Regions from separate parts of the Bradyrhizobium sp. USDA 3262 genome, predicted to be linked through region 1. Evidence: riboswitches for the same ligand, from Rfam matches in the RefSeq annotation. Region 1 holds a riboswitch; each other region holds the start of a gene.
What was found. A riboswitch is a leader RNA that binds a small molecule or an ion and turns the genes downstream of it on or off. The one in region 1 is predicted to bind cobalamin.

Region 1 (3,273 bases):
CAATCCTTGAGGTCGGCACCAAGCGGCACCTCCTCGCCCATCCAATGGGTCTGCTGCTGGCGCTTCCAGAACTCGTAAGCCCAGGCGTAGCGATCGACGTCATAGCTGCCGGTCGAGTCGAGGAGGCCGACGCACCGTTTGCCGATCAGTGTGCGCGGATCGACGGATGAGAGATCGATCACTGACATGCGAGGCACTCCTCATAGTCAGTGTGCCGCTGCGGCTGCGGCGGCGCCGCGTTGTCGCCGTCAGCGATGTTGCCGGCGAACGCCGCGCGCGAGATCGATTTTGAACGGCAGTAGTAGAGGCTCTTCACCCCGCGCTTCCATGCCGTCCAATGCAGCATGTGAAGGTCCCACTTATCGACGTCGGCCGGCAGATAGAGGTTAATCGACTGGCTCTGGCAAATGAACGCGGCGCGGTCGGCGGCAAGCTCGACGATCCAGCGCTGGTCGATTTCGAAGGCGGTGCGAAAGACCGCTTTTTCGTGTTCCGACAGGGTGTCGAGATGGGCGACTGAACCCTCGTGCGCGATGATCGACTGCCAGGTCGCCGAAGTATCTGCGCCCTTGGCGGCCAGCAGCTTGGCGAGATGCGGATTACGCACCGAGATGGCACCGGACAAGGTCTTATGGGTGTAGATGTTGGCCGGGATCGGCTCGACGCAAGCGCTAGTCCCGCCGCAGATGATGCTGATCGAGGCGGTTGGCGCGATCGCGATCTTATGGCTGAAGCGCGCCATCACACCGCGTTCCAGTGCATCCGGGCACGGCCCACGCTCGCGCGCGAGCGTCACGGATGCCGCGTCGGCATCGCGACGGATTTTCCGGAACATGTTCAGATTGAACGACTTGGCCACGACACTTTCCATCGGAATGCCCTTGGCCTGCAGGAACGAATGGAAGCCCATGACGCCGAGGCCGACGGAGCGCTCACGCAAGGCGGCGTAGCGGGCACGCTTCATGCCGTCCGGCGCCACCGTGATGAAGTGGGTCAGCACGTTGTCGAGGAAGCGCATGACGTCCTCGATGAAGCCTGGCTTCTCATTCCACTGATCCCAGGTCTCGAGGTTGAGCGACGACAGGCAGCACACCGCGGTGCGCTCCTCGCCGCGATGATCGATGCCGGTCGGCAGGGTAATTTCGCTGCACAGGTTGGAGGTAGAGACCTTGAGGCCGAGCTCGCGCTGGTGCTTGGGGAGCGACCGGTTCACGGTGTCAATAAACAACAAGTAAGGCTCGCCGGTCTGCAGCCGGTTCTCCAGGATGCGTTGCCACAGTTGGCGGGCGTCGATCTCGCGGATGACATCGTTGGTCCTCGGGCTGCGCAGAGCGAACGCGGTGCCGGCGCCCACGGCACGCATGAACGCGTCGGTAACGTTGATCCCGTGGTGCAGGTTGAGACTCTTGCGGTTGAAGTCGCCGGACGCCTTGCGAATCTCGAGGAACTCCTCGATCTCGGGATGGTGGATATCGAGATAGACCGCCGCAGAGCCGCGCCGCAACGAGCCCTGGCTGATCGCCAATGTCAGGCCGTCCATGACGTGGATGAACGGGATGATACCCGAGGTAACGCCGCCCTTCACCTTCTCGCCGATCGAGCGAACGTTGCCCCAGTAGGTGCCGATGCCGCCGCCGTTAGAGGCAAGCCAGACATTCTCGTTCCAGGTGCCGACGATGCCTTCGAGCGAGTCCGACACCGAGTTAAGGAAGCATGAGATCGGCAGACCGCGCGTGGTGCCGCCGTTGGACAGCACCGGTGTGGCCGGCATGAACCACAGCCGAGACATCGCATCATAGAGACGTTGGGCATGCGCAACATCATCCGCGAAGGCGCAAGACACCCGCGCGAACATGTCCTGGAGCAATTCGCCGGCGAGCAGGTAACGGTCGGTCACCGTCAGCTTGCCGAACGGCGTCAACAGGTCGTCGCGCGTCCGATCGAGCTTGAGATCGGCCCGCCTTGGCGATGGAGCAAGGGGGCGCGGCAGCGGAGCCGGCGATGGCAAGACAAGACCCGACTCAGGCGGGGTAGGCCTTGCCTGCGCTGGGCGCGGCTGCACATGCGGCGGCTCAATGAGATGACCCTGCTGATCGAAATTGTAAGACGGCGACATCGGCAACCCCGCGATGTTGGGCGCGGGCCGGCGCGGACGACTTGCGAGGAATCCGGGCAAATGTCCCCGGCTGCAAGCGACCCACCGGGACACCCCGCCCGAGGACTTTCATTCGGTCGCGGCAGGTCTCCTGGCTCGCGGGTCACTGCGGCCATCGGCCTTCCCGGCGCTGTGTCGCGCCAGTGACCATGATGACAACCGCTCGCCGCTTACAGTTGCGGGGGCAGCCCCGGAGTTGCCGTTTTGGCGCACCGGGTTCCCTCTTAGCTTCCACCCTACAAGATGTGGGGAACGGAAGACCGTGACTGACTATAGATAGGTCTACGCGCCGGGATTCGTCAATTGGAGAGATCAAGATTTAGAAGGCAAAAACATACCGACCGCCCGGACCACTCTATCGCCGCTGTCACTTCTTGCTGCAGAGATGCCTTGGGCTGCCTTTCAGTTTCCGTTAAGCTTGCGCATAGTCGAGGAAATTCTGACCCACGTGTCGCATTGATGCGATCTATGAAACCGCGCGTCAGCAGAGAGGGAATTCGGCAAGGCGCTCTCCGATCTGAATCGCAGCGCTCGCCGCGACAAATGGCATCTGGACGAATCGTTATCCATCGTCGGCGAACAACATTGGCCCTGGCGCGCCTTCGACCAGAATGGCCTTGTTTTTCGACGTCTTGATCCAGCGCCGAAGAGACTCGCGCGCTGCACAGTGGTCCTTAACTGTCAGGGCTCCAGCGCAACGTGCAAGCCCTCGTTGCTTTCAACATGAACGTAACGGGGTCCAATCGGCCGTCCCCTGCCGCTGGCGACGGTGACAACGTCTTCCAGAGGCGTGGCCCGCGCATCCGCCTCTGGGCGAGACAAGATCAGATCCGCATGCAACAGCCCTTCTGATTCGAGGCCGGTCGCATCCACGCCAAGGGCCGCCAAGCTGGCCAAACAACTTTCAAACTCTTCAGCATCGCGAAAGCGACGCTGGATAAACGTCGCGCCGGTAAGACGTTCTGTCACAAGACCACGCTTTGCAAACGCTTCGGCCAACGATTCAAATGGGAACATTCGTAGCACAAAGGAGATGATCCATGGTTGCTTCTCTGTCGCATCGAGAATCTCGCTGAACGTCTTCTCGGTAACGTAGCCGATGCATCCGGTTGACATGA
Region 2 (3,273 bases), 520 kb from region 1:
CATTGCAGCAATCGCATCGATGATGTCGTTGAATTCCGAGTAGCACATGTGGGTATGGATCTGGGTTTGATCGGCGACGCCCGATGAGCAGATGCGGAAGCAATCCCCGGCCCACTCGAGATAAGCCGTCCACTCCGATCGGCGCGGCGGCAATCCTTCGCGCAGCGCAGCCTCGTCGATCTGGATCATGGCTGCACCAGCATTTTCGAGATCGCCGACTTCGTCTCGGATCGCGAGCGCAATTTGACGACAGACCTCGGCTCGGGGAATATCATCGCGAACAAACGACCAGTTCAAGATCGTCACTGGTCCGGTCAACATCGCCTTCATCGGCTTCTTGGTTAGCGATTGCGCGTACCGCCACCACCCCACGGTGATCGGCTTCGGCCGTGAGACATCGCCAAACAAGATCGGCGGCCGGACACAGCGCGAGCCATAGGATTGTACCCAGCCATTTTTGGTAAATGCGAAGCCGGCGAGTTGTTCGCCGAAGTACTGCACCATGTCATTGCGCTCAAACTCGCCGTGCACAAGCACGTCGAGGCCAATGTCCTCCTGCCAACGTACGGCACGCGCAGTCTCTTCCTTGAGGAACTCGTCGTATTGTCCGTCGTTCATCGTGCCTCGCGCGTGCGCTGCGCGGGCATTACGAACCTCTGCAGTCTGCGGAAACGATCCGATCGTCGTTGTCGGAAACGCCGGTAGTTTGAAGCGCTTGCGCTGGATCTCGGCACGGCTGGCAAATGGACTGGCGCGCCGGCGCGTGGCCTGGTTGATCGCTCTCATCCGGATGGCGACATCGGCATCTCGGATCTTTGGCGAAGTCCCACGATCGGTGGTGACGCGCTCCGACTGCGCAAGAGCGCCAGCAACATCCTGATCGCCTGCAAGAGCGCGCGCCAAGGTCGCAAGCTCGCGAATCTTCTGAACGGAGAATGCTAGCCAACCCTTGATGTCTGAAGCGAGCTCCGTCTCGAGTTCAACATCGACCGGCACGTGAAGCAGCGAACAGGATGGAGCGATTTGTATGCGATCTTTGCCCAGCTTCGCGATAGCGGGATCGAGCCGTTGGCGCAGTGCCGACAAATTCGTCCGCCACACATTGCGGCCGTCTATCGCGCCGAGTGACACGACGAGATCACTTCGCTTGGCGGTAATGATCTGGTCCAATAACGCTGGCGCCCGAACCAGGTCGACGTGCAGCCCGGCGACAGGTAGGCGCAAGGCGGTGGGAAGATTGTCGCCGAGGCCACCGAAATAGCTGGCGACCATGATCTTGATGGCCGGCCCTTCCTTGGCGAGCCGGTCATAGGCATGTAGCAAGGATTGTCTTGATTCCTCATCCAGATCAAGAACCAAGCAGGGCTCGTCGAACTGAACCCAATTTGCCCCGCGTTTGGCCAATTCCTGCAGAACCTCGATATAGACCTGTATCAGGTCATCCAGGAGTGACAGTGGCTGGAACGCAGGATCAGCACTCTTGCCTAGCTTTAGGAATGTGACCGGGCCGATCAGGACAGGGCGAGTCTGAAAGCCAAGGGCCTTGGCTTCCTCATACTCGTCGATAGGCTTGCGAGAGGACAGCCTGAAAGTCTGTCCGCGATGAAATTCCGGGACCATGTAATGGTAGTTGGTGTCGAACCACTTGGTCATCTCCTGCGCGGGTGCGCCATCGCCGCGAGATCCGTGGCCGCAACTCGCACCCCGGCCGTCGTATTGTGAACCGCGTGCCATGGCGAAATACGTCTTGAGGGAAACGGGCTCGGCTTTCGAGGCGTAGACTTCCGGGATGGCGCCGACCATGACACTGGTGTCGAGCACCTGATCGTACAACGAGAAGTCGTTCGACGGAATCACGGTGACACCGAGGGACTTCTGGCGCGCCCAGTTCGCGGCACGTAGGCCGGCTGCGTCCTCAAGCAACTGCTGTTCACTAATTCTTCCGGCCCAATAGCCTTCGAGTGCGACTTTGAGCTCGCGTCTTGGACCGATGCGCGGCGTTCCGAGCGTGGCAACCGGAAGGGAGAGAAGAGACATAGCGCTAACCCCATGTTGGGGGCAAAGGCCATGGCGGACGCAGGCAGGAGAAGTCGCCCGAGCGACGGCTGCTTGGCGCACCACCGGGACACCCCGCCCGTGGATGAATATTTTGTCGGGGCAGGTCTCCTGGCTCGCGGGTCATTGCCGCCGTCCGGCCTTCCCGAAGCCGCGCGGGCTTCAGTGACTTTGTTGGACAGTGGCTCACCGCTCACAGTTGCGGGGGCAGCGCCGGCATTGGCACCGGCTTCCCTCTTAGCTCCGGATCAAACGGAAACCGGAGAACCTCGACGACTTGGATTATCGGCAAGAGAACTCGGCCGTCAACCTCTCAAATTGGTGCTGCGACCTCTCTTACGCGAATGCTCCTCCGAGGCCACGCTTGATCGCGACGTAGAAGCCATCTCCAGTCATAGGATATCGGAATGACCATCTCGGAGACGCATTGGCGTCGGGCGGCGGGTCAGATCTGTGCACGAGACGAATGCGCCCAGCACGAAGAAGCTCACGGCGCCGCGCAAGACGCTTGTCATGCGGCCCGGCTTTTGAACGATTCATCGAGCACGCTTCGATGCGCCCTCCCTTCTCCATTAATAACCATGGATCAGTGGCGAATACGCGCAAGAGGTATTCGCTTAATCCAGCAGCGTGCTCAGCGGACGTGTCGATGTGCGACCAGCCAATCCTGGTAGGCGTCACGCCGACGTTTTGGTGATACTGGCCAAAGCAAGCATATTGAATCACCACAACCAAAAGAGACCCTCGCAATGAAAATGGCTGTTTGGAGCGCCCTCGGCGTCTTTGCTGCTGCCGTCTTTACTGTCGGTCTGTTCGGCTGGATGGCAAGGCCTTTTATGAGCCGCCCCGTCAGACAGATGCTCTCGGAAGTGTTGAGTAGTTCGAGCCGAAGCTAGCAAGACCTGAGGCTTCCCTCTTGCCGGTCGACACGGCTGCGTGGAAGCGCAGCTCCTTGAATGTTGACTGCAATGACGAGCAGGTAGACGACGGCCCCTAACGTTGCGCGAGCGGAGAATGCCACGTCTCGTCCCCTGCTTGATCCGTGAAGTTCCTTAACATCGATTCCAAATCGCCCGCCGCTGAAGGGCGGCTCCGCGTTGGTGTAGGCCGCAAAGTGCCAAGCACAACAGGCTGGGGCGCCCTCGACATTCGTAGTAGCGGCAACGCCCCCGGATCACACGGATCGATGGCGGCATACCTGCTCCCAATTGTCGTCAA
Region 3 (3,273 bases), 1.6 Mb from region 1:
CGTCGAGACCGGCAAGGTCGAGAATTCATCCAGCCGCAGATCGTCGCGGCCATCGGCCGGCAGCACCACCAGGGCGATGCCGCGCTCCTTCGCCAGCCGATGCACCGCGGCCAGCCCGTACGACCAATAGGGCTCGCCGCCGATCAGCCGCACCAGAATGCCGCGGGCGTGCGAGAGCGTCCGCTCGATATAGGTATCCACCGACAGCGGATGGCGCAGCTCCGCGAGATTGCCGAGCCGCAGCGACGGCAACGCAGCGCGGCCGCGCCGCCAGCCGGCCGCGAAGGCAGCAAGATCGCTGTCGGAAAACGACAACACCACGAGATCGGCCGGATCCTGGCCGAGGTCCCTTGGCGTCGCGGTCTCCTCAAGGCCGCGGCTCTCGCGGAAGACGACGTGCATCAGACACCAAGCCGTGCCCTGATCGCGGCTTCGTCGATGTCGGCATGTTCGCCGATCACGACGAGCTTCGACTGCCGCACCCGTGCGCCCCAGGGCATGTCGAACTGATGCCGCACCCGCTCGCCGACCGATTGCACCAGCAGCCGCATCGGCTTGCCTTCGACCGCGATGTAGCCCTTGGCGCGCAGCACGTTCTGCTCGCGCGCCAGTCCCTTGATCGAGGCGATCAGCGCGTCGACATCCGAAACCTCCGGAAGATCGATCACGACGGAATTGAAATCGTCGTGCTCGTGTTCCTCCTCGCCATCGTGATGCGACGGCCGCGACGCGAGATCGTTTTCCGCCGCCGCCTCGAGCCCGAGGATCACGCGCACGTCGATCGTGCCGTCGACGACGGGCAGCATCGGCACCTCGCGCGGCATCTCGGCCGCGATCACCTCTTTTGCTGCCTTGATCCCCTCCGCCCCGGCGAGATCCGCCTTGGTCAGCAGCACGAGATCGGCACAGGCGATCTGGTCCTCGAACACTTCCGACAGCGGCGTCTCGTGGTCGAGATTCTCATCGGCCGCGCGCTGCGCATCCACCGCGGCCGGATCAGGCGCGAAACGGCCGGCGGCGACAGCCTCGGCGTCGGCGAGCGCGATCACGCCGTCGACCGTGATCCGCGAGCGAATCTCCGGCCAGTCGAACGCTTTCAGCAGCGGCTTCGGCAGCGCGAGCCCGGAGGTTTCGATCACGATGTGATCGGGCTTCACGTTCCGCGCCAGCAACTGCTCCATCGCCGGGATGAAATCGTCGGCGACCGTGCAGCAGATGCAGCCATTGGCGAGCTCGACGATGTTCTCGGCCGGACAATTGGCGTCGGCGCACGACTTCAGGATGTCGCCGTCGACGCCTTCGCTGCCGAATTCGTTGACCAGCACCGCGAGCTTCTTGCCGTTGGCATTGCGGATCAGATGCTGGATCAGCGTCGTCTTGCCGGAGCCGAGAAAGCCGGTCACGACGGTGACCGGAATTTTGGCGAGCGTGGTCATTCTGCGGCCTCCGGCACGACGGGAAGAGGTGGAATGCGGGCGAGCGATTGCTTGCGGAAGATTTCCGGACGGCTGCGCCACGGCACGATGCCGTCAGGCGCCGCCGCATAGGCCGACGCACCGGCGATCACATCCGCGGCATTGTCAGCGGACAGTCGGCCGTAGACATAGGACCATCGCCCCGGCGCGCTGAGCGCGACCGAGCAACCCTGGCTGCAGGCCGACAGGCATGCAACGGGAACCAGATTGACGTCATCGGGCACGCCGGCCTCGACGAGCGCGGCATGCAGGCGCGCACCGGGCGCGAGCTCACCTTCCGCCGGCGTCTGGCCGGCGCGGCAAGTGATGCAGACATGAAGTGTAACGCTCATCGCCCTTCCTGGATTGACAGCGGGAAGCGATGAGGCACACGAACCGATTTTGGACAGGTTCGTTCCCCGTCGCGGAACACCCCGTCCGCCGGTTTCACAACATGCTGCGTTGGCAGGTCTCCCGGCTTGCGGAGCAGGTTTTACCCTTCGATGCCCACCTTCCCGACTCCGTATGGAATCAGTGGCTTGGGCATCTCTCCGGTCACGGTCGCGGGGGCGGCTGCGCTTCGGGCGAACCTTGCGGTCATCGCCCTATCGCATTCCCTCTTCGCCTGTCGTAGGACAGGAACCAACGCGGGCCCACCATTCGTCCAAGCCTCGCACTTGTCAAGCCGAAGGAACGTGATGACTTCAGATGGAAACGACGCTGCGGACGGCGCCGTCGGCACCGATTCTTCGCTAGATGCGCGCCATGCGGACAAGATGGCGAAAAAGAAGGCCGCCCGCGACCGCATCATGGCGACCAAGAGCGGCAAAAAGGGCCTGATCATCGTTCATACCGGCGCCGGCAAAGGAAAATCGTCCTCCGCGTTCGGCATGATCGTGCGCTGTGTGGCGCACGGCTTTCCCTGCGCCGTGGTGCAGTTCATCAAGGGCGCCTGGGATACCGGCGAGCGCCGCCTGCTCACCGGGCATTTCGGCGATCTCTGTCAATTCCACGCCATGGGCGAAGGCTTTACCTGGGAGACGCAGGATCGCGCCCGCGACATCGCGGCAGCGCAAGCCGGCTGGGAAAAGGCCAAGCAGCTGATCGCAGACCCGAGCCTGCGCATGGTCGTGCTCGACGAGATCAACATCGCGCTACGCTACGATTACCTCGCGATCGCCGACGTCGTCGACTTCCTGACCACGTCGAAGCCGCCGATGACCCATGTCGTGCTCACCGGGCGCAATGCCAAGGAGGAATTGATCGAGATTGCCGACCTCGTCACCGAGATGACGCTGGTGAAGCATCCGTTCCGCTCCGGCATCAAGGCCCAGCCGGGCGTCGAGTTCTGACAGACAGCACCATGGCGCGCGCATTGATGATCCAGGGAGCCGGCTCGGACGTGGGCAAATCGCTCATCGTCGCTGGCCTCGCACGCGCGGCCAGACGGCGCGGCCTGCGCGTGCTGCCGTTCAAGCCGCAGAACATGTCGAACAACGCCGCCGTGACCGTCGACGGCGGCGAGATCGGACGTGCGCAGGCGTTGCAGGCGCTCGCCGCCGGCGTCGAGCCGCACACCGACATGAACCCCGTGCTGCTCAAGCCCGAGACCGATGTCGGCGCCCAGATCATCGTGCACGGCAAACGGATCGCCACCGCACGCGCGCGCGAATATGCCGGCATGAAGCCGTCGCTGATGGGCGCGGTGCTGGAGAGTTTTGCACGCCTGAAGGCGCGCGCCGATCTGGTGCTGGTCGAGGGCGCCGGCAGCCCCGCCGAGGTCAACTTACGCAAGGCCGACATCGCCAATATGGGCTTT

Region 2: another riboswitch for cobalamin. It lies ahead of metE (5-methyltetrahydropteroyltriglutamate--homocysteine S-methyltransferase); the one in region 1 lies ahead of ACVWYP_RS13330 (ribonucleoside-diphosphate reductase subunit alpha).
Region 3: another riboswitch for cobalamin. It lies ahead of ACVWYP_RS20180 (DUF1636 family protein); the one in region 1 lies ahead of ACVWYP_RS13330 (ribonucleoside-diphosphate reductase subunit alpha).

The regions. Positions count from the first base shown of each region.
Region 1 is NZ_JBSSCT010000001.1:2,854,718-2,857,990, reverse strand. Features, by position in the region: gene ACVWYP_RS13335 (ribonucleotide-diphosphate reductase subunit beta) at 1-188, opposite strand, end outside; gene ACVWYP_RS13330 (ribonucleoside-diphosphate reductase subunit alpha) at 179-2,008, opposite strand; cobalamin riboswitch at 2,220-2,435, opposite strand; gene ACVWYP_RS13325 (hypothetical protein) at 2,837-3,273, opposite strand, start outside.
Region 2 is NZ_JBSSCT010000001.1:3,372,382-3,375,654, reverse strand. Features, by position in the region: gene metE (5-methyltetrahydropteroyltriglutamate--homocysteine S-methyltransferase) at 1-2,037, opposite strand, end outside; cobalamin riboswitch at 2,140-2,342, opposite strand.
Region 3 is NZ_JBSSCT010000001.1:4,419,917-4,423,189, reverse strand. Features, by position in the region: gene cobN (cobaltochelatase subunit CobN) at 1-402, opposite strand, end outside; gene cobW (cobalamin biosynthesis protein CobW) at 402-1,436, opposite strand; gene ACVWYP_RS20180 (DUF1636 family protein) at 1,433-1,807, opposite strand; cobalamin riboswitch at 1,902-2,116, opposite strand; gene cobO (cob(I)yrinic acid a,c-diamide adenosyltransferase) at 2,153-2,806, shown strand; gene ACVWYP_RS20170 (cobyric acid synthase) at 2,818-3,273, shown strand, end outside.